Regions from separate parts of the Colwellia sp. KU-HH00111 genome, predicted to be linked through region 1. Evidence: predicted binding sites of a transcription regulator. Region 1 holds the regulator's gene; each other region holds the start of a gene.
What was found. The regulator FliA, encoded in region 1, starts transcription of late flagellar genes. The targets are predictions, from matches to a motif close to CTAAAGNTNNNNNNNNNNNNGCCGATA.
Positions count from the first base shown of each region.

Region 2: a site for FliA is predicted at 2,584-2,610, ahead of ABXG98_RS12460 (flagellar protein MotY). Genes of this name have one in related genera too.
Region 3: a site for FliA is predicted at 2,773-2,799, ahead of pomA (flagellar motor protein PomA). Genes of this name have one in related genera too.
Region 4: a site for FliA is predicted at 2,852-2,878, ahead of ABXG98_RS11840 (VC2046/SO_2500 family protein). Genes of this name have one in related genera too.

Region 1 covers NZ_BAABWO010000001.1:626,867-632,537, reverse strand. The annotation lists gene ABXG98_RS02770 (chemotaxis protein CheA) at 1-1,169, opposite strand, end outside; gene ABXG98_RS02765 (protein phosphatase CheZ) at 1,183-1,926, opposite strand; gene cheY (chemotaxis response regulator CheY) at 2,031-2,414, opposite strand; gene ABXG98_RS02755 (RNA polymerase sigma factor FliA) at 2,472-3,191, opposite strand; gene ABXG98_RS02750 (MinD/ParA family protein) at 3,273-4,115, opposite strand; gene flhF (flagellar biosynthesis GTPase FlhF) at 4,194-5,671, opposite strand, start outside.
Region 2 covers NZ_BAABWO010000006.1:145,094-150,764, forward strand. The annotation lists gene ABXG98_RS12455 (M1 family metallopeptidase) at 1-1,480, opposite strand, end outside; gene ABXG98_RS12460 (flagellar protein MotY) at 1,612-2,463, opposite strand; gene rnt (ribonuclease T) at 2,714-3,409, shown strand; gene ABXG98_RS12470 (peroxiredoxin) at 3,502-4,107, opposite strand; gene grxD (Grx4 family monothiol glutaredoxin) at 4,217-4,546, opposite strand; gene sodB (superoxide dismutase [Fe]) at 4,804-5,385, shown strand; gene ABXG98_RS12485 (type 2 periplasmic-binding domain-containing protein) at 5,509-5,671, opposite strand, start outside.
Region 3 covers NZ_BAABWO010000004.1:199,944-205,614, forward strand. The annotation lists gene dxs (1-deoxy-D-xylulose-5-phosphate synthase) at 1-1,204, opposite strand, end outside; gene ispA ((2E,6E)-farnesyl diphosphate synthase) at 1,251-2,141, opposite strand; gene ABXG98_RS09610 (exodeoxyribonuclease VII small subunit) at 2,138-2,404, opposite strand; gene pomA (flagellar motor protein PomA) at 2,889-3,656, shown strand; gene ABXG98_RS09620 (flagellar motor protein MotB) at 3,669-4,607, shown strand; gene thiI (tRNA uracil 4-sulfurtransferase ThiI) at 4,726-5,671, shown strand, end outside.
Region 4 covers NZ_BAABWO010000006.1:4,300-9,970, forward strand. The annotation lists gene ABXG98_RS11830 (S9 family peptidase) at 1-1,349, opposite strand, end outside; gene ABXG98_RS11835 (YchJ family protein) at 1,623-2,171, shown strand; gene ABXG98_RS11840 (VC2046/SO_2500 family protein) at 2,199-2,795, opposite strand; gene xthA (exodeoxyribonuclease III) at 3,060-3,869, shown strand; gene rlmA (23S rRNA (guanine(745)-N(1))-methyltransferase) at 3,885-4,697, shown strand; gene yfbV (terminus macrodomain insulation protein YfbV) at 4,706-5,173, opposite strand; gene ABXG98_RS11860 (acetate/propionate family kinase) at 5,341-5,671, shown strand, end outside.

The DNA of each region.
Region 1 (5,671 bases):
TTAATTGGCTGCATGCGGGTTTTCATGACCGCGCCTTGCAAATCGGTGGTGACCGAGTCTAAATTCGATACCGCTTTGGTTAAGTTTTCATCGTCTGAAACAAGTCCTAAACTGGTTAAACGGTTTCTTACTAATACTAGCTCACCAACCATATTCATGATTTTATCAAGTCGTTTAGTATCAACTCTAACGGTGGTTTCAGCTTGAGGTGCAGCGGGTTGTGCAGCTTTTTTGGCGGCAACAGGTTTAGCTTGAGGTGCGGCTTTGGCGACTGGTGCTGGAGCAGGAGCCGCAGGTGTTTTAGCTTCAGGTTTGACAACGGGAGTTGGCTCAGGCTCACTTTGCTCACTGACTGACTCTGCTGCCACTTCATTTGGTTTAGGGGCATTACCCTTACCATGTAGCTCATCAAGTAAGCTTTCAAACTCATCATCGTCTATTTCATCAGAGGCACTAGTATTTGAGCTTGAAACGTCGTTGCTTACCTCTGGGGAAAACGCCCCTTGACCATGGAGCTCATCAAGTAAAGATTCAAACTCATCATCAGAAATATCATCTCCCGAATTACTCATCGGAGCTGTTTCAGCAGCAACCACTGGCGCTGATGGGCTACCACCACCATGAAGTTCATCAAGTAGTCGTTCGAACTCATCTTCGCTCATATCATCAGATGAGTCATCGCTAGACTGCGCTTCTGGCTCTGGCGAAGTATTCTCCACCGGTGCAGCAGCAACACTTACAGGCTCTGGTTCAGGTTCTACAGGTGCTGTTTCTTGACCTTCAGGCTGGCTTAAACGATGTAACTCTGCCAATAAAGCCGCATCAGCTTCAATCAATGGCTCTTTATTTTGTACTAAAACAAACATCTCATTTACAGTGTCGAGAGCTGATAAAATGGTGTCCATTAAATCGGCATTAACCGTTCTTTGCCCTGTACGAAGTAGATCGAATATATTTTCAGCACCATGACAAACATCAACTAGCTCATTTAAAGCAAGAAAACCTGCACCACCTTTTACTGTATGAAATCCCCGAAATATGGCATTAAGTAACTCAGCATTATCAATGTCATTTTCAAGTTCAACCAATTGCTCAGAGAGCTGCTCGAGTATTTCACCTGCTTCGACTAAAAAGTCCTGTAGAATTTCTTCATCCGCTTCAAACGACATTCGATAACTCCTGCTAAAACCCTAAACTTGATAAAAGATCATCAACATCGTCTTGATCTTCGACAACATCATCTCGATTTTCTGTATTAACGATTGGCCCTTCGACAAGATTATCACCAACGGATGGCAAACCGCCTTGTTGCATATTTTCTGCTGAAATCCCAAAGGCTGTTAACATGTTAATTAAACTCTCTTCAACCTCATGGACTAGATCAATAACTTTACGAATCACTTGTCCGGTCAAGTCTTGAAAGTCCTGTGCCATTAACACATCTGTCATCAGGCTATGGATATGTGAGGTTTCTTTGCCTGTTGTAATCAATAACTTATCAATGTCTACACATAAACGTTTAAACTCAACTAAGTCGATTTCATTATTCATCAATTTAGTCCATGAAGGATTAACTGCTTGAACTTGCTCAGCAATATTGTCAACAACGGGAAAAATAGATTCTACAGCATCCATCGTTTTATTAGCCGCTTCTTCCGTACGGGTAATAACATAGTTCAAACGTTCTTTAGCATCGGGTATATCGGCTGTTGCTAAATCATTTAATCGTGAATCAACTTGAAAATTTGTTAAAGAGTCATGGAGTTGACGCGTCAATTTACCAATTTCTGCAAATAGCTCAGAATTAATTGGGTTCTGAATGGTAGCAATTAACTCATCAGCCTTCTCTTGTTGACCTGTTTCAATATATTCAACCAAAGATTTTGCCTGCTCTAATGAGACTCGGCCTAACATTGACATACTCATTTAAAGTCCTTAATTTAAAAGTCCTTAATACGTAAACCATCACATGGCTAAATTTTATTAGTAAGCTCAAAAAGCCTGCTAGTAAAATATGCTAACAATACAAATCAGCCTAAACGTTCAAAAATTTTATCTAATTTAGTTTTCAACGTTGCTGCGGTAAATGGTTTAACAATGTAACCATTTACACCGGCTTGAGCAGCCATAACAATTTGCTCTTTTTTAGCTTCAGCTGTGATTAATAGTACGGGTATGTGAGCTAAACTTGCATCTGCACGTATTGCTTTTAATAAATCAATACCCTGCATGCCAGGCATATTCCAATCGGTGACAACAAAGTCAAAACTACCACCTTGAAGCATAGGTAAGGCAGTGTTGCCGTCATCCGCTTCTTGAATGTTGGTGAAGCCTAAATCGCGTAACAAATTTTTCACTATACGTCTCATGGTTGAAAAGTCATCAACTACAAGCACTTTCATATTTTTATCCAAGGCACCCTCCGGCGAAACATTCAAAATTATTATTGGTTAACATAATTATTATTTTACTCAATTTTGCCAAGATTGCATACGAGCTTTTAATCGATGCATTGCTTGACTATGAATTTGGCTAACACGTGATTCGCTTACATCCAGTACTTGACCGATTTCACGTAAATTCAATTCTTCATCATAATACAGTGACAGTACTAAAGCTTCTCGCTCGGGTAAAGTGCTAATACACTCTGTTAACCCTTTTTTAAAAGCTACATGCTCTATGCTTTGATATGGATCATCACACTGATAGGTATCGTCAAGCTTAAGTGCATCTTCACTTACACCTAGGTCATCCAGTCCAAGTATTTTACCTGTACTGACCTCACTTAATATATGATGGTACTCATTTACTGAAATATCAAGTTTTTCAGCAACTTCTACATCAGTAACATCACGCCCTAATTCAGCTTCTAGCTGTTTAATCGCGTCACTAACCATTCGGCTATTTTTATGAACAGACCGTGGAGTCCAGTCTCCACGGCGTATTTCATCTAGCATTGAACCTCGAATTCGAATGCCTGCGAAGGTTTCAAAACTGGCCCCTTTGCTACTATCAAAGTTATTAGCAGCTTCAAATAAACCTATCATACCTGATTGTATTAAATCATCGACAATAACACTCGCAGGTAATCGAGCTAACAAATGATAAGCTATACGTTTGACCAATACAGTGTGCTGTTCAAGCAGTACTGTTTTATCAACTGGATTATTATAGGCCTTAGCTTTTACCACTATTTATTTTCCACCTAGATTATTATAGAAGATTTTTACACTGTTTTTTATCTATATTAAAGAATTAATCTGCACTAAACTTTAATAATCGAGTAACTGTTCAATAAAAAACTCTAAATGCCCTGATGCTTGATGAGGAATTGGCCAACCAGATATTTCACTTGCTAAACCTTTAAAGGCTAATGATGCGGGAGAATTAGGAAATGCTTCAACAATTGCTTGCTGCTTACGTACAGATTTTCTAATATTTTCATCAAAAGGCACCACAGCAACAAGTTCAAGGGCGACATCTAAAAATCTATCAGTCACTTTAATCAGTTTGGAAAATAATTGTTGGCCTTCTTTTGGATTGCGCACCATATTAGCAACCACTTTAAACTTTAATACCCCATGATCTCGACTTAACAACTTCATTAATGCATAACAATCAGTAATCGAGGTTGGCTCATCACAAACAACGAGCATGACATCTTGTGCGGCACGAGTAAAACTTAGCACCATATCAGAAATACCTGCTGCGGTATCAACAATTAGTACATCAAATTGGGTTTGCATTTCGCTAAAAGCGCGAATTAAGCCAGCGTGTTCTGGTGGTGTTAAGTCAACCATAGACTGAGAACCGGAAGTGGCTGGTATAATTTTGATATTGGCTGGACCATCAATGATAATATCGTCTAGCTCACATTCGCCAGATAACACATGCGAAAGATTACGTTTAACCCTTAATCCTAACATGACATCAACATTAGCTAAGCCTAGATCGGCATCTAGGACTAAAACTCGCTTACCTTGTTGCCCGAGTGCAATAGCCGTGTTTAATGAGACGTTAGTTTTACCTACTCCCCCTTTTCCACCTGAAACTGCTATTACTTTAACTTTTTTTATGTCCTGCATTTTTCTTAAGCCGCTCGCTTGATCTGCCATTTATATACTACTTCTTATATTATCCCGTTACTTTAATTAAGGATACTTTAATTAAAAAAACTGCTAATAATAATATCTCTACATCGTGGCGGCCGGTGCTACTGGCATTGGTCGCGCTGATTGCTGGCTATAGATTACATTATTATTTGCTGACTTTATTGCCATTTTATCAGCAAGCGTTACCAATTTCTCTGCATTTGCAACTTTAATATCTTCTGGCACTCTTTGTCCATCAGTAAGATAACCTATTGGCAGGCCATTTTGAATTGATGTTGTAATTATTTCACCAATACTGACGCTTTCATCTAGTTTAGTATAAATACTGCCAGATAAAGGGACTTTTTTAAAGCGAATGACATTTTCTTGCATTACTTGTTGTTGGCTGTTGGCTGCAAGCACTAAATAATTTCTGATACGCACGCGGGTATTAGACATTAAACTAGCTAAATTTTCTGCTAAACGTACATCTCTTTGCCCCATACCTGCAGTATCAATTAACACTAATTTTTTTTGCGAAAACTGTTGAAGCAATAAATCTAAGGACTGACTGTCTTTTGCTAGTTTAACTTGACACCCTATTATTTTTCCATAGGTAGCTAACTGTTCAAACCCCGCAATTCGATAAGTATCGGTAGAAATAAGCGCAACTTGTTCATGACCATGGATTTGTGCAAAGCGTGCGGCAAGCTTTGCAATGGTAGTGGTTTTACCTACACCCGTTGGTCCGACTAAAGCAACAACGCCTCCCCGGTGAATAATATCATTTTGTGTTGTATTGATTTGTTCACTAATTAGTTTTTTTGCCTGTTGCCAAGCCTCAGATTCATTATATTGTGCTGGCACATAGCCAGCAATTTGATCGGCTATCTGTTCATTCAAGCCCAACGCTAACAAACGTGTAACTAATACCGCTCGTTGTGGCTCTTTTTGTGCCATATCCTGCCACATCAGCCCAGACACTTGGTGCTCAAGCAACTGTCTGATAGAAGCCATCTCTTGCTGCATTTTGTCAAAATCGTGTTGGCTAACCCCGCTAGTGTGACCTCTGTGTTGCGAAGTCGCTTGCTGAGCTTGTAGTTTTTCCCTCATTTGCTCTGCTTCAAGGCTACTCATATGCTCGGGAAGATCATCAACCTGTTCACCAGATCTTTCAGTAGTATCAAAAGGGGCAGGAATAGTTCCATCCGGTTTTGATTTTTTTAAGCGCTGAGTAAAGCTGCGTAATTGTGCTTCTATTGTGTCATCGTGCTCTGCAACCGATGAAACAACTTCTTGGGTGACTATAGACTTGCTAGCAGCAGGTACTTCCTCTGACTGCTGAACTTGACGATTAAGTAATGCTGATAAACTATCAGCAGGAGCAGCACTTTTTTCAGGATTAGAGGCTGATGACTCACTGTTGGTTGCAGTCGATGAGCTAGCAATACTAACAACATCACTTGTGATTTCTCGTTCGCCTAACGGATCGGTTTGGGGCTTTGTGCTTGGCTGAGGTACCGGTTGATTATAATCAACAGCCGCCATCAATTCGACACCTTCAGGAATTTTTTTATTAG
Region 2 (5,671 bases), on a different contig from region 1:
ATTGAGATATTTGTTTATCAACGATACTAAATGCGCTCGATGTAGGTTTAGGTACAAACGCCGGTAAACCTTGTTGATAAATCCATTCGTTTACTTCGTTATCACTGACGATATTCGGATATTTGTGTGTGAGGTTAGCTTTAAGGTATTTAACAAAATTAGCAGTGCCTAAACTTTCAAAGGCATGACTATCAAAGTAGTCCAATACAAAAGCATCGAAGCGTTCACGACCAAATTTTTTCTCTAAATAGATAAGGAATAATTGACCTTTAGTATAAGGTACGCTTGAAAAAGCATCATCTGGATCACGACCTTTTAAATCAATATAAAGCTGTGTGTCTCCAGGCGCTAGTTCGGCGATTTCATGGTTTAGCCCTTGTGCATCAAGAGCTTGCTCCATAATTGCTCTGTTTTTACCAAATACTGCTTCCATAATACGGTTTTCAACATAACTGGTAAAACCTTCATTTAACCAGAGATCTCGCCAGCTTTCATTAGTCACCAAATTACCAGACCAAGAATGTGCTAGCTCATGGGCTATTAAATTAACTAAACTTTTATCTCCTGCAATTACGGTAGGAGTAATAAATGATAAGCGCGGATTTTCCATGCCACCAAAAGGAAAGCTTGGTGGTAAAATTAGTAGATCATAACGACCCCAACGGTATTTACCATACATCTGTTCGGCTTTATCTATCATGGCTTGAGTATCATCAAACTCAGCAACCGCTGCATCTAATATGTTTGCTTCAGCATAAATTCCTGTTTGATGACTCATTGCTTTAAAGTGAAGATCACCCACGCCAATCGCAATTAAATAAGCCGGGATAGCTTGTGGCATTGAGAAAGAATAATCACCATCGCGTGTTGTGTCTGGTTCGTTATTTGCGCTCATTACTGCAAGTAAATCTTTGTCTGTGCGGATGCGTGCGGTGTAGGTTACGCGAACACTCGGGGTATCTTGAATAGGAATCCATGAACGCGCATGAATCGCTTGGTTTTGACTAAATAAAAACGGCTTTTCTTTACCAGCAGTTTGCTCGGGTGATAACCACTGTAACCCTGAGGCTTTTTCAGTAGAATTATAATAGATACGTAGTTTCTTTGTTTGATTGACAGCGTTAATGGTCAATTTAGCGCCTAGTACATCATCACGCTTGGCTAAATCAAAGCTCACTTTTTGCCATTGACCTTGCTCATTTTGCGCCAGTACTTTATCAATAACTAAATCACGAGTATCTAGGATAACTTGTTGACTGTCATCGCTAAGCCATTTTAATGACAACTCGGCAAAACCTAATAGTGATTTTTGCTCAAAATCTACCGCCAGATCCAAGTATAGATGTGTGGTGATCACTTGATCATAGTTTGCATAGGTATAAGCATCATTTCGTACCTGATGAGTGACCGAGGTATTAGCTAAAGCCCACTGCGACAAGGTTAAAGTAAATAACACTATTAACCGATTAAAATTTTTCATTTAGAGAATCCTAAAATATAGACAAAAAAACAGGCTAGTAGATTACTTCGAATCTACTAGCCTGTTCAACTTTTTATCAAACTCACTAGGCGGTTATTTTTATAGAATAACAACCAAATGTAATGCTTTAGCTACAATTTTTGCATTTGAATAACAACACGTCGGTTTTTGCCACGACCTAATGTAGTTTCATTAGAGGCTATATGGCGTTTTTCACCATAACCTGTCGCTTCGATACGGCTGGCATCAATACCATTTTTGACAAAGTAATCACGAATTTTCATCGCTCTTTTTTCTGACAACTTCAAATTTGACCATCGGCCACCATAACTATCTGAGTAGGCATCAACCAAAACGAGTTCAAGATCAGGGTCCAAACTTAAATATTCTCGGATCATATCAATGCGTCTTTGTGATGCTTTAGTAAACTTATCACTATTAGACTGATAATTTAATACCGTGTAAGCAATGTCCTCGAAACTATAATTCAGTAAATTACTCACGCAGGTAACAAAATTTCGGTAAGCACCTTTAAAGCGAGCTGTAGATAAACCAACCGATATTTTATCTTGCTCACTATGCCAATCATTATAATAAAAAGTTGGGCTCATCCCTTGCTCAAGCTCACTTAACATGGTCCAAGCGACTTTTTTAGGTAAACTAGGGGTAAACTGCTTATGGAGTTTCATGTTAGCTAAAACTTTGCCACCGTATCCGGGCCGCCATTTAGGAGATTCGCTGCGAACCTGTGCTAGAGAGTAGCTATCAGGTAGTAGCATCATATCTAATTCAAATTCCATATTAAGCTGACGACTTGCTTTTGCGGAAAATCGAGCTTGCCCATAATGAGGAATTTGGTGAGCTAACGTGCATTGTAGCCTTGAATCGTTAGCAAGTTGCCATTTAGAGCTGTTGAGATCAGCGCTATATTGACGAATACCGGCTAGGGCATTATTGGGAAGTAAACTAACAAAAAATGCCATAATGAAAAACACCTTAGCTAGGAAAAGGTAGCTAGGTAAATAAACGATAATTGGATTACCGATTGCACAAGAGTGTCTTTTCATAATAGTTACACGAAGTTTATAATTGGCTTAATTCTGTATCGACCCTTTCAATAGTAACTTTAGCATTTAATTATTGAATTTGCGTTAACAAATTAAATTATCTTACTTTGGCTTTTTCTGAGATAATCACGGTAAATTTTCTTCAATGATCTTATCCCTAAAAAATATGTCATCAAGCTTAGAGACCTTAAATCAAAAAAATACCGATATCATCACTCAAGCCAGCACGGCAAAGCCGCTTTTTGCTGAACGTTTTCGTGGTTACTTTCCTGTGGTCATTGATGTTGAAACAGGTGGTTTTAATGCCCAAACAGATGCGCTATTAGAGATTGCCGCCTCTGTTTTAGCTCTAGATGAAACCACTGGAAAGTTTTACTTAGATGAAACGATACAATTTAATGTAAACCCATTTGAAGGCGCAAATTTAGAGCCTAAAGCATTAGAGTTTACTGGTATTGATCCGAGTAACCCTCTACGTGGGGCTGTTGATGAAGACGTTGCTTTAAAAGCAATATTTAAATTGGTCAGAAAAAAAATGAAGTTAGCCGGTTGTCAACGCGCCATTATTGTAGCCCACAATGCCGCATTTGATTTAGGTTTTTTAAATGCTGCAACCACCCGCAGCAAAATAAAGCGTAGTCCATTTCATGGCTTTGTGAGTTTTGACACCACCACCTTGGCCGGACTTGCTCTAGGACAAACCGTGTTGGCCAAAGCCTGCGAGGCCGCCAATATAGATTTTAGCAATAGTGAAGCTCACTCAGCATTGTATGATACTGAAAAAACAGCAGAATTGTTCTGCTATATTGTCAATAAATGGCATGATTTAGGCGGGTGGCCACTAGTGAATAGCGATAATTAATACAAAAAAAAGGTTAGTGTCAAAAACACTAACCTTTATATCAATTGAATAACAAGCATTGAATTTAGCTTGCCATTAATAACCCGTCACTATTAAAGTTGGTCGGCATTATCTGTAAGGTAAGCTGCAACACCGTCTGGTGACGCTGTCATGCCTTTATCGCCTTTATTCCAACCTGCTGGACAAACTTCGCCGTGGTCTTGGTGAAATTGTAGTGCATCAACCATACGAATCATTTCATCTACGTTGCGGCCTAATGGTAAATCATTCACAACTTGGTGACGAACATTACCTTCTTCATCAATTAAGAAAGAACCACGAAATGCAACGCCAGCTTCTGGATGTTCAACATCATAAGCTTGACAAATTTCATGTTTAACATCAGCAACTAAAGTGTACTGAACTGGGCCAATACCACCATCATTTACTGGGGTATTACGCCAAGCGTTATGTGAAAACTGTGAATCAATAGAAACACCAATAACTTCTACACCACGACTCTTGAATTCTTCCATACGGTGATCAAAAGCTAAAAGCTCAGACGGACATACAAAAGTAAAGTCTAACGGGTAGAAAAAAACTACCGCTTTTTTACCCTTAATTGCTTCACTTAATGTAAAACCATCAACAATTTCGCCACTACCTAATACTGCAGCAGCTGTAAAATCTGGTGCGGGACGACCAACTAATACGCTCATTTTACTCTCCATTTATTTTATTAATTTCTCGATATGAGAATGATAAACTATCACTAGTATTGTGACAAATATCAATTTTTCAAGAAAAACAATAGAATTACTTAAGATTCTATTCCGAAACGTTTTTAGCCGCTGCTTCTTTAACTAACGTTTGTAGCTCGCCTTGTTGAAACATTTCTAAAATAATATCACAACCGCCAACTAACTCACCATTAACCCAAAGCTGAGGGAAGGTAGGCCAGTCTGCATACTTTGGTAATTCCGCTCTAATATCAGGGTTTTGCAAAATATCAACATAGGCAAATTGCTCATCACAAGAAATCAATGCTTGAGATGCTTGAGAAGAAAAGCCGCAACTTGGTAACTTAGGTGAGCCTTTCATATATAATAAAACGGCATTTTCACTAATTTGTTCTTTAATACGTTCAATCGTATCCATATTAACCTCTAATAAATTATTTCTGTTGATGTTTCAATGTAAACATATGGTGATAAAACTCAATTTTTCAATTCAAGATAATAAATACCTAAAATAAAATTTTTAATGCTTGAAAATAGCTGAAGAAAACCTATATCGTAATAAGACAATATAGTATAAACTTAATACTTGAGTATTTTACTCAAGTTTTAGTAAAAAAGACACCCTTTCTTCTTAAATACCTTATAACTTTTAAGATAAAAAAATTGGAGAGCAAAATGGCTATTGAATTACCTGCATTACCTTATGAACAAGATGCTTTAGAACCGCACATTTCTGCAGAAACTTTATCGTTTCACTATGGAAAGCACCATAACACCTACGTAGTAAAGTTAAACGGTTTAATTGAAAACACTGACTTTGCAACCAAGTCATTAGAAGAAATTGTAAAATCATCTACTGGTGGTGTATTTAACAATGCAGCACAAATTTGGAATCATACCTTCTACTGGAATAGTTTAAGTCCTAATGGCGGTGGTGAACCTTCTGGCGCATTAGCTGAAGCAATCAATGCTAGCTTTGGTTCTTTTGCTGATTTTAAAGCAAAATTTACCGAAAGCGCAATTAATAACTTTGGTTCGAGCTGGACATGGTTAGTGAAAAATTCTGATGGTAGCTTAGCGATTGTTAATACTTCGAATGCGGCTACACCATTAACTGACGATAACGTTACCCCACTAATTACGGTTGATTTATGGGAGCACGCTTATTATATTGACTACCGTAATCTTCGTCCTAGCTATATGGAAGCTTTTTGGGCATTAGCCAATTGGGAGTTTGCACAAGCAAACTTTGCATAAGTTTCAATTGCTTTAATTAACCTTAAACAGGTTGATAATCAAACAAAAAACGAGCCAAATGGCTCGTTTTTTTCTATTCATTGGTCCAACACTTTACCACGTTATATACTTAGGATGGCTCAATTAAAATGTTTTAACTACTTTCACAGAACCATCAACACTCGCTTTAGCCACATAACCAATGGCGCCAGGATTTGCAGCAACAAAGGCTAAAATCGCTTTATCGTTTGCAAGTTCTTTTGGGGGCTTACCTTTCCCTGAAAACATGAGTTTTGACCAATAAGCT
Region 3 (5,671 bases), on a different contig from region 1:
GATCGTATCCACGCTGTAAAAAGCTTGAATAGATAGCAACTACTGGCTTTTGTCCACCAATAGCTAGACCTGCGGCATAAGTTACTGCATGCTGCTCGGCAATCGCAACATCAAAGTACTGGTCAGGAAAACGTTGGCTGAATTCAACCATACCTGAGCCTTCTCGCATTGCTGGGGTTATTGCAACTAGGTTTTTGTCTGTTTGCGCCGTTTTACAAAGCCAATCACCAAATATTTGTGAGTAGCTTGGTAAACTGGGCTTTGATTTTGGCAAATTAGTATCGGAAGGATTAAATTTAGGTACCGCATGGTATTTAATCGGGTCTTGTTCAGCAGCATGATAACCCTTGCCTTTTTTAGTGGCAATATGCAGTAATTGTGGGCCACTCAGGTTGCGCATATTTTTAATGGTATCGACTAGGCCGTTAACATCATGACCATCAATAGGGCCTATGTAATTAAAACCTAGTTCTTCAAAAAAGGTGCTTGGTACTACCATACCTTTAAGATGTTCTTCTGCGCGACTGGCTAATTCTTTTATCGGAGGAATATTGTCAAGTAAGCGTTTACTACCTTCTCGCAGACCAGTATATAAAGAGCCCGATAGCATTTTGGCAAAATGATTGTTTAACGCGCCAACATTTTCTGAAATAGACATTTCATTATCATTTAAAATAATAAGCATATCTTTTTTGATATCACCGGCATGGTTTAGCGCTTCAAATGCCATCCCAGCGGTCATAGCGCCATCACCAATGACAGCAACAGTTTTTCTGTTTTTTGCTTCTTTATCTGCCGCAACGGCTAACCCCAAAGCTGCTGAGATAGAGGTACTAGAATGACCCACACTTAATGTATCGTATTCACTTTCTTCCCGCCAAGGAAATGGATGCAAGCCATTTTTTTGTCGAATAGTATGTAGTTGATCACGACGACCCGTTAAAATTTTATGGGGATACGCTTGGTGGCCAACATCCCAAATAAGATGATCGAACGGAGTGTTATAAACATAGTGCAAGGCAACGGTGAGTTCAATAGTGCCAAGACCTGAAGCGAAATGACCACTACTTTTACTGACAGAATTTAATAAAAAGCGACGCAATTCGTTACTGACTTTTGTTAATTGGTCAGCAGTAATATTTCGTAAGTCCTTTGGCGAATTTATCTGTGCGAGTAATGGGTAATCAGCAAGGTTTGTAGTCATAGTTTTTCGATATTAGTTCATTATATTAACTGATTTATGGCCGCCATTAGTGGCTACGTTTAATAATGAAAGTAGCAAAATCAGCCAAGGATTGGGTATTGTAAGGCAAACGAGCTAAAGCTTGAAGCGCTTGTTGAAATAAGTTTTCAGCTTTTTGTTGTGCGCCTTGTAAACCCAAGAGCGCAGGGTAAGTACTTTTATTTGCAGCTAGGTCTGAGCCACAAGGTTTTCCGAGCTGTTCTTGCGTTGATGTGATATCAATAATATCGTCTTGAACTTGATAGGCGAGACCAATCAATTGAGCGTACTCTTTTAGTGCTTGCTTATCTTGTTCAGTGATTGCTGGGGCGCACTCTGCCGCCATTAATACCGAAGCTTCAAGCAGTGCCCCGGTTTTTAACGAATGCAATTGCTCAAGTTGAGTTAAGTTGATTGATTTATCGGTCGCAGCTAAATCAAGCGCTTGCCCACCACACATACCTTGGTAGCCAGCGGCGGTAACAAGTTGCTTGATTAATGCTAGTTGTTTAGGCTGAGTTGCGGCAGAAAAACTATGATTAGCTAAAATATCAAAAGCTAGCGTTTGCAAACTATCACCGGCTAAAATGGCGGTTGCTTCATCAAAGGCTTTATGACAGGTAGGTTTACCACGGCGTAAGTCGTCGTCATCCATTGCGGGCAAATCATCGTGCAGTAACGAATAGGCATGAATACATTCCAATGCACCTGCAATACCGTCAAGGTCAGCTAAGCTAACGCCTAGGGTTTCTCCTGTAATATATACTAAATATGGACGAATGCGTTTACCGCCAATAAGCAAGCCATAAGCCATTGCCTGGTGGAGTCTATCATCGTTAACGGTTAGTTTATTAAGCTGCTGTTCTAAATACTGATTAATTCGCAGTTGCAAGAACTCATGATTAACTAAATCACTCACAAAGGCTCACCTAAAGATGAATCGTTAGTTGATACGTCGAAATCATGCAGTTGTTGCTCACCTTGCTGTTCAAGTAATATTTTTACTTTTTGCTCTGCGGTGTTCAACTTATTTTGGCTGAGTTTACTTAGCGATAAACCACGCTCAAAAAGTGCCATTGACTCTTCTAAGTTTAAATCACCTTGTTCGAGACTTTGAACTATGGTGTCTAATTCATTAAGCGACTCTTCAAAACTTAGGTTTTCTATTTTTTTCTTTGCCATGTTTTTAACCCTAGTTAAACTCTAAGCGCAAACTTACCTTAGCTAGGCGCAATGGTCAATGTGGCGATTATTTATTTCAACAAAATTTATTCTATATCAGCTAGGGTCTGTTGACCTTTCATGTTTAAATTTTGTTCGAATTAAATGCTTTTTGGTCGCGGCGCTAGGAATGTAGAATAGTTATTCTATTTAAATTCCTCGCAACAAAGAGCAAGAAGCATTTAAACGAATCCGTAGGACAGCGTTTATTAGCCATTTCTACTGTGTTATCGCTTATTAGAGTAGAACAACTACACAACATAAGCTCTGCCTTGTATAAAAGGCTAATAAACTGCTGCAAAAATAATCAGCAAAGATCAACAGACCCTATTAAGTTATTGAGTATAAGGACGATAATAAAGACAGAAGTAATGGCGAATAATTATTTCATCATGTACTATTATTTTAATAGGTCGTGTAGATTTTGTAGTTTTAGGAGAGTTCTGTGGATTTAGCAACGTTAATTGGCATAGTAGGTGCGATAGGTTTGCTGGCAATGGCCATGGTGTTATCTGGCGATATCATGATGTTTGCCGATACACAATCAGTGCTGATCGTATTTTGTGGTTCAATTTTTGTTGTCTTATCTAATTATAATTTGGGGCAATTTTTCGGCATAGGCAAAATCATTGGTAAAGCTTTTATGTTCAAGCTTGAAAAACCTGAAGAGCTGATTGAAAAGGCGGTTGATATGGCAGATGCAGCTCGAAAAGGGGGGTTTTTAGCCCTAGAAGAAGCCGAAATCACCAATGCTTTTATGCAAAAGGGTGTTGACATGCTTGTTGATGGGCATGACGCAGACGTGGTGAGAGCGACGTTACAAAAAGATATTGATTTAACCACTGAACGTCATGAAACAGGCTCAAATATGTTAATGGCACTGGCCGATGTTGCGCCAGCTATGGGGATGATAGGCACGCTGATAGGCTTGGTTGCTATGTTATCTAACATGGATGACCCCAAGTCTATCGGCCCAGCGATGGCGGTAGCGTTATTAACAACCCTGTATGGTGCTTTCTTAGCCAATGTTATTGCTATTCCGCTAGCATCTAAATTACAACTGCGTATGGCAGAAGAAAAAATGAACCAAGAGTTGGTACTTGATGCGGTGTTAGGTATTCAAGATGGGCAAAATCCGCGGGTAATTGAAGGATTGTTGAAAAACTACCTTGCTGAAGGCAAGCGCCAAATCGGCACAACGGATGAAGGTTAGTAAGGGGTAACCATGGCTGACGAATGTAAATGCCCACCACCAGGATTGCCTGCATGGATGGGAACCTTCGCTGATTTAATGTCGTTATTGATGTGTTTCTTTGTTTTGTTATTGTCGTTTTCTGAAATGGATGTGATGAAATTTAAACAAATTGCAGGGTCAATGAAATTTGCTTTTGGTGTCCAAAACAAAATTGAAGTCAAGGATATTCCTAAAGGCACCAGCATTATCGCTCAAGAGTTTCGCCCTGGAAAACCTGAGCCAACACCTATTGAAGTGATTCAGCAACAAACCCAAGAGATGACTCAACAAATGTTAGAGTTTCAAGCCGGTGATGAAACCTCTGCTGGAGGACGGCAAGAGCAACGTGGTGAAGAGCGAGGTGGTCAATCACAAAATACCGAAGATGCGTTAACAGCCCAAGAAATTCAACAAGCTCAAGAGCAGCTGGAAAAAGCGGCACAAGAGCATGTGAATGATCTCGTTAAAAAAATCGCTGAACAGATGGAAAAAGAAATTCAAGATGGTGCTGTAGAGCTAGAGTCATTAGGCCAACAGGTGATTATCCGTATTAGAGAAAACGGTTCATTCCCATCGGGGTCTGCTTTTTTACAACCTAAGTTTAGGCCTATTATCAGAAGAATTGGTGAGTTGTTAAATACCATGCCCGGTGAAATTATGGTGTCGGGTAATACCGATAATCGTGGTGTAGACTCTGAACTATTTGATTCAAATTGGGATTTATCAAGCAAACGGGCGGTTGCTATCGCTCATGAGTTGATTAAAGTGCCAAATTTTGAACAAAGCCGTTTAGTGGTTGCAGGTCATGCCGATACCCGACCGCTTGTCCCCAATACTAACGCCTTAAATCGTCGCCGCAACCGCCGTGTTGAAATTGCTATTAACCAAGGCAAGGCAAAAGAAAGTGCCCCTATTCAAGTGATCGATTAATCACGGTCATCAAATATTAATCGGATCAAAAAGCTGTCAGTTAAAAGCATAAAACTGGCGGCTTTTGTGTATAATGTGCGCCATTATTCTATTGTTACTATTTATTAGGCCACTATCGATGAAATTTATCGTAAAGCTGCAAGCTGAAATCACCATTAAATCACGTCCGGTTCGTAAACGATTTACTAAAATATTAGAGTCGAATATTAAAAATGTGTTACGTCGTGTTGATGAACAAATTACCACACGAATGAATTGGGATAATGTTGAGGTAAATACGAAAAACAACAGTCCTGAAAACCGAGAACGTTTAGTGCAAGCACTTAAATGTATTCCCGGCGTACCGATGTTTTTAGAAGTGCAGCAAAGTGAGTTTGTTGACGTTCATGATATTTATGAAAAAACATTAGCGGTACATGCTAAAACTATCGAAAATAAAAGTTTTTGTGTGCGTGCTAAACGTACTGGCACGCACGACTTTAACTCATTAAAAGTTGAGCAATATGTTGGTGGTGGTTTAAATCAAGCGGTAGATAGTGCCAAAGTTAAACTCAGCAATCCTGACGTTACCATTCGAGTAGAAATTAAAAATAAAGATCTGTTTATTGTAACCCAACGTCATCAAGGGTTAGGCGGCTTTCCTATTGCCACCCAAGAAGATGTGTTATCACTGATGTCAGGCGGATTTGATTCTGGCGTTGCTAGCTATCAAATGATCAAAAAAGGAGCGCGCACGCATTATTGTTTCTTTAATTTAGGTGGCTCGGCGCATGAAGTGGGCGTTAAACAGGTTAGCTATTATTTATGGAATAAATTTGGCGCTTCTCATAAAGTGAAATTCTTTGCTGTAGACTTTGAACCAGTGGTGGCTGAAATTTTAGAGCAAGTAGAAAATAGCCAAATGGGCGTAGTTTTAAAGCGCATGATGATGCGTGCGGCTGCTAAAATTGCCAAAAAAGGAAAGGTACAAGCGCTCGTTACTGGAGAAAGCCTTGGTCAGGTTTCTAGTCAAACGTTAACTAACCTAAATGTGATCAACCGTGTTACTGATACCTTAATTTTAC
Region 4 (5,671 bases), on a different contig from region 1:
TGCGCATAACCACTTTCTTCAGACAAATAATACAGCGCATCATTACCTACCCAGTCAAATTCATTGAATGAGTAGTTAACCCATGCATCATCATGAAGTTGATGTTGAGTGGTCAGAGTGTTTTTAGCAAAATCTACCGTTGTTAACCATCGAGTTTTATTATCCCAAGCCTCTAACATCAGAGCAACTTGGCTGCCATTTTCATTCCACTTCACCGGGAACCACATTTGCATCAAATGAATGTTACGTGCTTGTTTTTTGCTTTGGTAAGTTTTGCCCGCACGCGCATAGTTTTCTTGCTTCACTTTGGCTAATACGTCGGTGTCATAATTTGGCAAGGATTGAAATTTTAATTCAGACTTTTCCCCTTTATTCAAATCAATAATAAAAAGTGTTTCTTGATATTGACGGTTGTTGGCCACACGAGCACGCACTTTTTCAGCCGCTATCACCCCATCGTTAGTCACATAATTTGGCATAATATCACTGTCATCTCGGCTCGACTTGGCCTCAGTAATACTCACTAAAAGTTTGTCGCCCGCTGGTGACAGGCTAGCATGGCTAACACGGTTGCCTTGTCCAAAATAATATTTTGTTTCGGTGATGGTGTGATTTTGTTTTGCTAATTGTAGTTGTTGCTGCTCAGTAAGCTTACTATTACGATGTTGCAAAGCAATATAACTAATCAGCTTGTGCTGCTCTTTAGCTAAATAACTGCTAGGAGCTTTTACCGCTTTTGGCTTGTCTGTCATTTGTAAGTTGGCTAACTCTACCACTTGTCCACTGGTTAAATTGTGAGCGTAAAAAATATCACCGATACGGTATGCAATATTGCCATTGGTTAAAAACATAGCATTACGCTCATGTGCTGAGGTATGGGTGATTTGTGTTACTGATTGACTGACGACGTTTTTGACAAATACATTACCTTCAAAACTGTAAACTTCTAGGCTGCCATTGGCATTTTTTTTCGCATTGTTATCAGCAACAATATGATGTTGAGATAAATTAACTTGTTGAGCTGCTTTATCTGTGGCTAAGTGCTTAACAAATAGATCTCTTAGCGGGTTACCTAACTGCTTTTGTTTATAAAAAACAGTATTGCTATCATCACCCCAGTACCAAGACTCTGGCGCACGACCAAACCAGTCTGGATCAGCCATAATTTGCTCTAAAGTGATGATGTTATTATTGAGCACTAGCGATTCAGTTTGATCTGAAGGGGCTAAAGTTGCACTGGGCGTTAGTGTTTCAACTGAGGTATTGTTAGTATTTTTTGTTGGATTATCAGTGCTAACACATGCAACTAAAGAAACACTCAACACCGCGGCTATTAATGTTAATTTCATATATATAGAGTCTCTAATCTAAGGAGAATAATTAAGTAATGGATTGTATTTATTTATTTAAGTAAGCCTAGTTATACTGATCTACGTTAAAATGTTCAACATAACCAACGCAATAGCTTATGTGAATAACAAGTAAAAGTGTAAGGGAAAACTACCAAATGCCTGTTTCTTGCGATAAGTGTGATAAAATTGTCGGTACAAGTGCTAATTACCCATACAAAAAACCAAACAGCGCTATACGATAAAATAAAATACAGAAAGTAAATTTAACTTATGCTTGTAAATCAACAATGTTTTTGTGGCAGTGGCAAACGCTTTTTGGCTTGCTGCCAACCGTTTATTGCCCAAAGCGCTCAACCAAATACTGCTGAGCAACTAATGCGCTCACGTTTTAGTGCTTACGCCATTGGTAATAGCCAATATATTTATGATACTTACGCTAATAGTAGCCAAGCAGCACAATCGGTATCAGAAATAGAGCAATGGGGCAAAGCCTGCATTTGGCTTGCGCTTGAAATTCATGAAACTCATGGCAACACAAGTGATAATGACATATCAGCTGAGCAATTTGTCGAATTTTCAGCATATTATATTTCTGATAATACCTTGTGCGAGCTAAGAGAAAACTCACGTTTTATCCTAGAGCCAGCAAGGGTTGATGATCATAATCAAGTACAACAGTGGCGTTATATTGATGGTGAAATTAGTCAACATTGTGAACTTTCAACAGTAAAACGCAAAGACCTATGCCCTTGTAACTATTACCCTACTGCTTGGTCTGCTAAAAAAGGTAAAAAGTTTAAACAATGTTGTGGGCAATAGCGTGATAACACAGTTTTCCAAGCTACATTATGCAGCGACAACATCGACCAAAGATGATTTTACTATAGAGGTTTGAACAGCTTTAAGCCAGCTATCAACCTGCATAGTTAGCGGCTTATTAATAACTGAATTGGTTTGTTGCTGAGCATGCTTTTTTTGACAAACTAATGTGGTGTTGGTTAACACATCATTATTCACATGCTTATCATCATCTCTAAAGGCTAATGGTTTGGGATATAAAGCATTACGTAATTTCAGCGTTGCTAATTGCTGATCAGCTACCAGTTGCCCTTGATTAAATGCATTAATTTGTTCAACGCTTTTTAATGCTAGCGGCGCTTCTGCGGGTAATTCAAAATATTTACGCAATACTTGATTGGTTTGTGGAGGGCTATCAGTAGCCGTGCCATCTATGGCTGAGGTATGAGGTAAAACAAATTGACTATGCTCTCTAACATCATCACAAAGCATTGCTAGCATTAATGCAAAATCAGAGCGCCTAGCCTGATGGACACATTCATTTAACCGCTCACCTAATTGTAACTCGTGCAACAAAGGCGCTGAGTTAACCGCTTGCGAATTAGGTGAATTATTAAGTGTTTGGTCTACCACATCAACAGTCAAAAGCTTTCTCTTATTTACCGGTTTACCACATATAAATGTAGCGCTAGTAAAAAGGTTATCGACCATGGATATTAAAACTTAATTACTTTTTGTTAAAAAAATTATTTAATACAAACACCTCTCTTAATATTCTGCTCTGTGTCATATAGTGATATCATCATTTCCAGAAAAGTTGGTCGTCAAATCCACCCGATACCAACACCAATCATACGCCAATAAACATAGCAATAGCACCGGCTTATTTGAACAGGAACAAGCTTACTTATGAAAATTATCTCTTTTAATATCAATGGACTTCGTGCCAGACTTCACCAATTACAAGCGATTACTGATAAACACCAACCTGATATTATTGGCTTACAAGAAATTAAAGTACACGATGAAGTGTTTCCCCTAGAAGCAGTTGAAGCTATGGGCTATCACGTGTATTTTCATGGGCAAAAAGCGCATTACGGTGTCGCGATGCTATGCAAAAAAGCAGCGATTAAAGTACAAAAAGGCTTTCCAACTGATGACGAAGAAGCACAGCGTCGTATGATCATGGTTGAAACGACCAATGCCAAAGGTGAAAAAGTAACCATTTTAAATGGTTACTTTCCGCAAGGTGAAAATATTAACCATGAAACAAAGTATCCTTATAAGCGTAAATTTTATCAAGATTTAATGACTTACTTAACTACGCATCATAACAAAGATGAACAAATCATTGTTATGGGCGATATCAATATCTCCCCTCTTGATCTCGATATCGGTATTGGCGAAGTCAACCGCAAACGTTGGCTAAAAACAGGTAAATGCTCTTTCCAACTAGAAGAGCGCGAGTGGCTTGCCACCCTCATGGATTGGGGCTTTACCGACACATTTAGACAACTTCACCCTGAACGTAGCGAGCGCTATTCTTGGTTTGATTATCGTTCACGTGGATTTGATGATAATCGCGGTTTACGTATCGATGTTATTTTAGCGACTCAAGCTTTGAGTGCGCAATGTGTTGAATCTGATATTGATTATGAAATGCGAGGCATAGAAAAACCTTCTGATCACGCGCCTATTTGGTCAACGTTCGAACCTTAACAACCCAGGATTATTATGACTACCCCAGCGCACTATCTTTGCCCGCTTTGTCAACAAGCACTTCATTTTACCGATAAAAGCTATCGATGTGAAAACAATCATAGCTTCGATCAGGCAAAACAAGGTTATGTTAATTTACTACCGGTGCAATTTAAGCATTCTAAAGCGCCCGGAGATAACAAAGACATGGTTATTGCTAGGCGCGCTTTTCTTGATAAGGGCTTTTATCAGCCTTTAGTTGATAGCATGCTGGCACTTTACCAAGCATATGCTGAGCCAACCGGTGCAGTATTAGACGCTGGCTGTGGGGAAGGTTTTTATACTCATCAACATAAAACACAATTAAATCAGGTCTATGGTGTTGATATTGCGAAAGAAACCATAAAAATAGCCGCTAGACGATATCAACAATGCCATTTTAGTGTAGGCACCTTGTCGAAACTTAGCTTTGCCAACAATTATTTTACCTGGATTACCTCAGTTTACGCACCTATATTAGAAACAGAGTTCTCAAGGTTGTTAACAACTAATGGCTACTTATTAACGGTGACCCCAGCCGAACAACATTTATTTGAATTAAAATCACTCATCTACCGTAAAGCCAACAAACATGACATTAATAAAGCCCCTATTAAACAGCTAACATTAGTTGAAGAGCAGAAACTCACCTATCCGATGCATTTTGATAACAGTGACGATGTGTTAAATTTACTCGCCATGACCCCATTTGCTTTTAAAGCATCAACTGAGTTAATAGCGCAAATAAAAAGCCTAAACAATTTTACTTGTCAGGCCGACTTTATTTTGCGCTTATATCAGAAAAAATAAAACTGAAGCTAGTTTCTAGATGCAAAGGTCAACTGAAGCAACTGGGCTAAATCGATGTATTTAGGTTTAGACAAACTTAATTCATTAAACTTACTGTGATTACCCTGCTCTTTCACTTTCTCTATTCCTGAGCGATACCATGAAGCAAGTGAAGGTGGCAAAAACTTGTCGGCTTTAACACCTAATACCACTAAAGCTTGCACCGGAATAGATAATATAAACAACCCATAAACTAACGCTTGAGGCAAGGCATTGATAGCATTGTTCACACTGCCAGATCCGGTAAAGTACCCTGACGCAAAGTAAAGCTGCATGATAAAAGTAAATAATGCCAATGCAGGGAAATACCGGCAAACAAAACGAGCACTTTGCACAGCGGAATAATCAGCGAAGTATTTGGCTAACTCGGCCTTTTCTGGCCAAAGTTTACAATATCGCTGACCCAGTTTGATAAGGTCTACTACAGATAAGTTCATAAGTTAACTATAGCATTAAACTTTAGTTTGCAAAAGTTAGTGAAAAATAAGTTTGTAATCAATTATTACTCCATTGCTTTATTGATTTTATTGGCATGTATCAACCTTTTATTCTAATCAAAGGTTATAATCGCTCCAGCATTTAACTTATCAATCATTTTCTAATTATGAACAAACCTCTTTTGTCTTCTGAACAATCCGTGGATACTGCCATACTCGTTATTAATTGTGGTAGCTCATCGGTAAAATTTTCATTAATTCAACCAGAAACAGGCCATAGCCTACTGTCAGGGCTTGCTGAGTGTTTAACAACTCCGCAGGCAAGTATTAAAATTAAGCACAAGCTAACGCCAAGTGAAAACGAGCAGAGTGAAACAAGCCCTTTAGCACAGCCATATGATCACCAACAAGCATTAACAACACTTGTGAGCAAACTTCGCTCATTAAATCTGGTTGAAAATATTATTGCTGTCGGCCATCGCGTTGTGCACGGCGGAG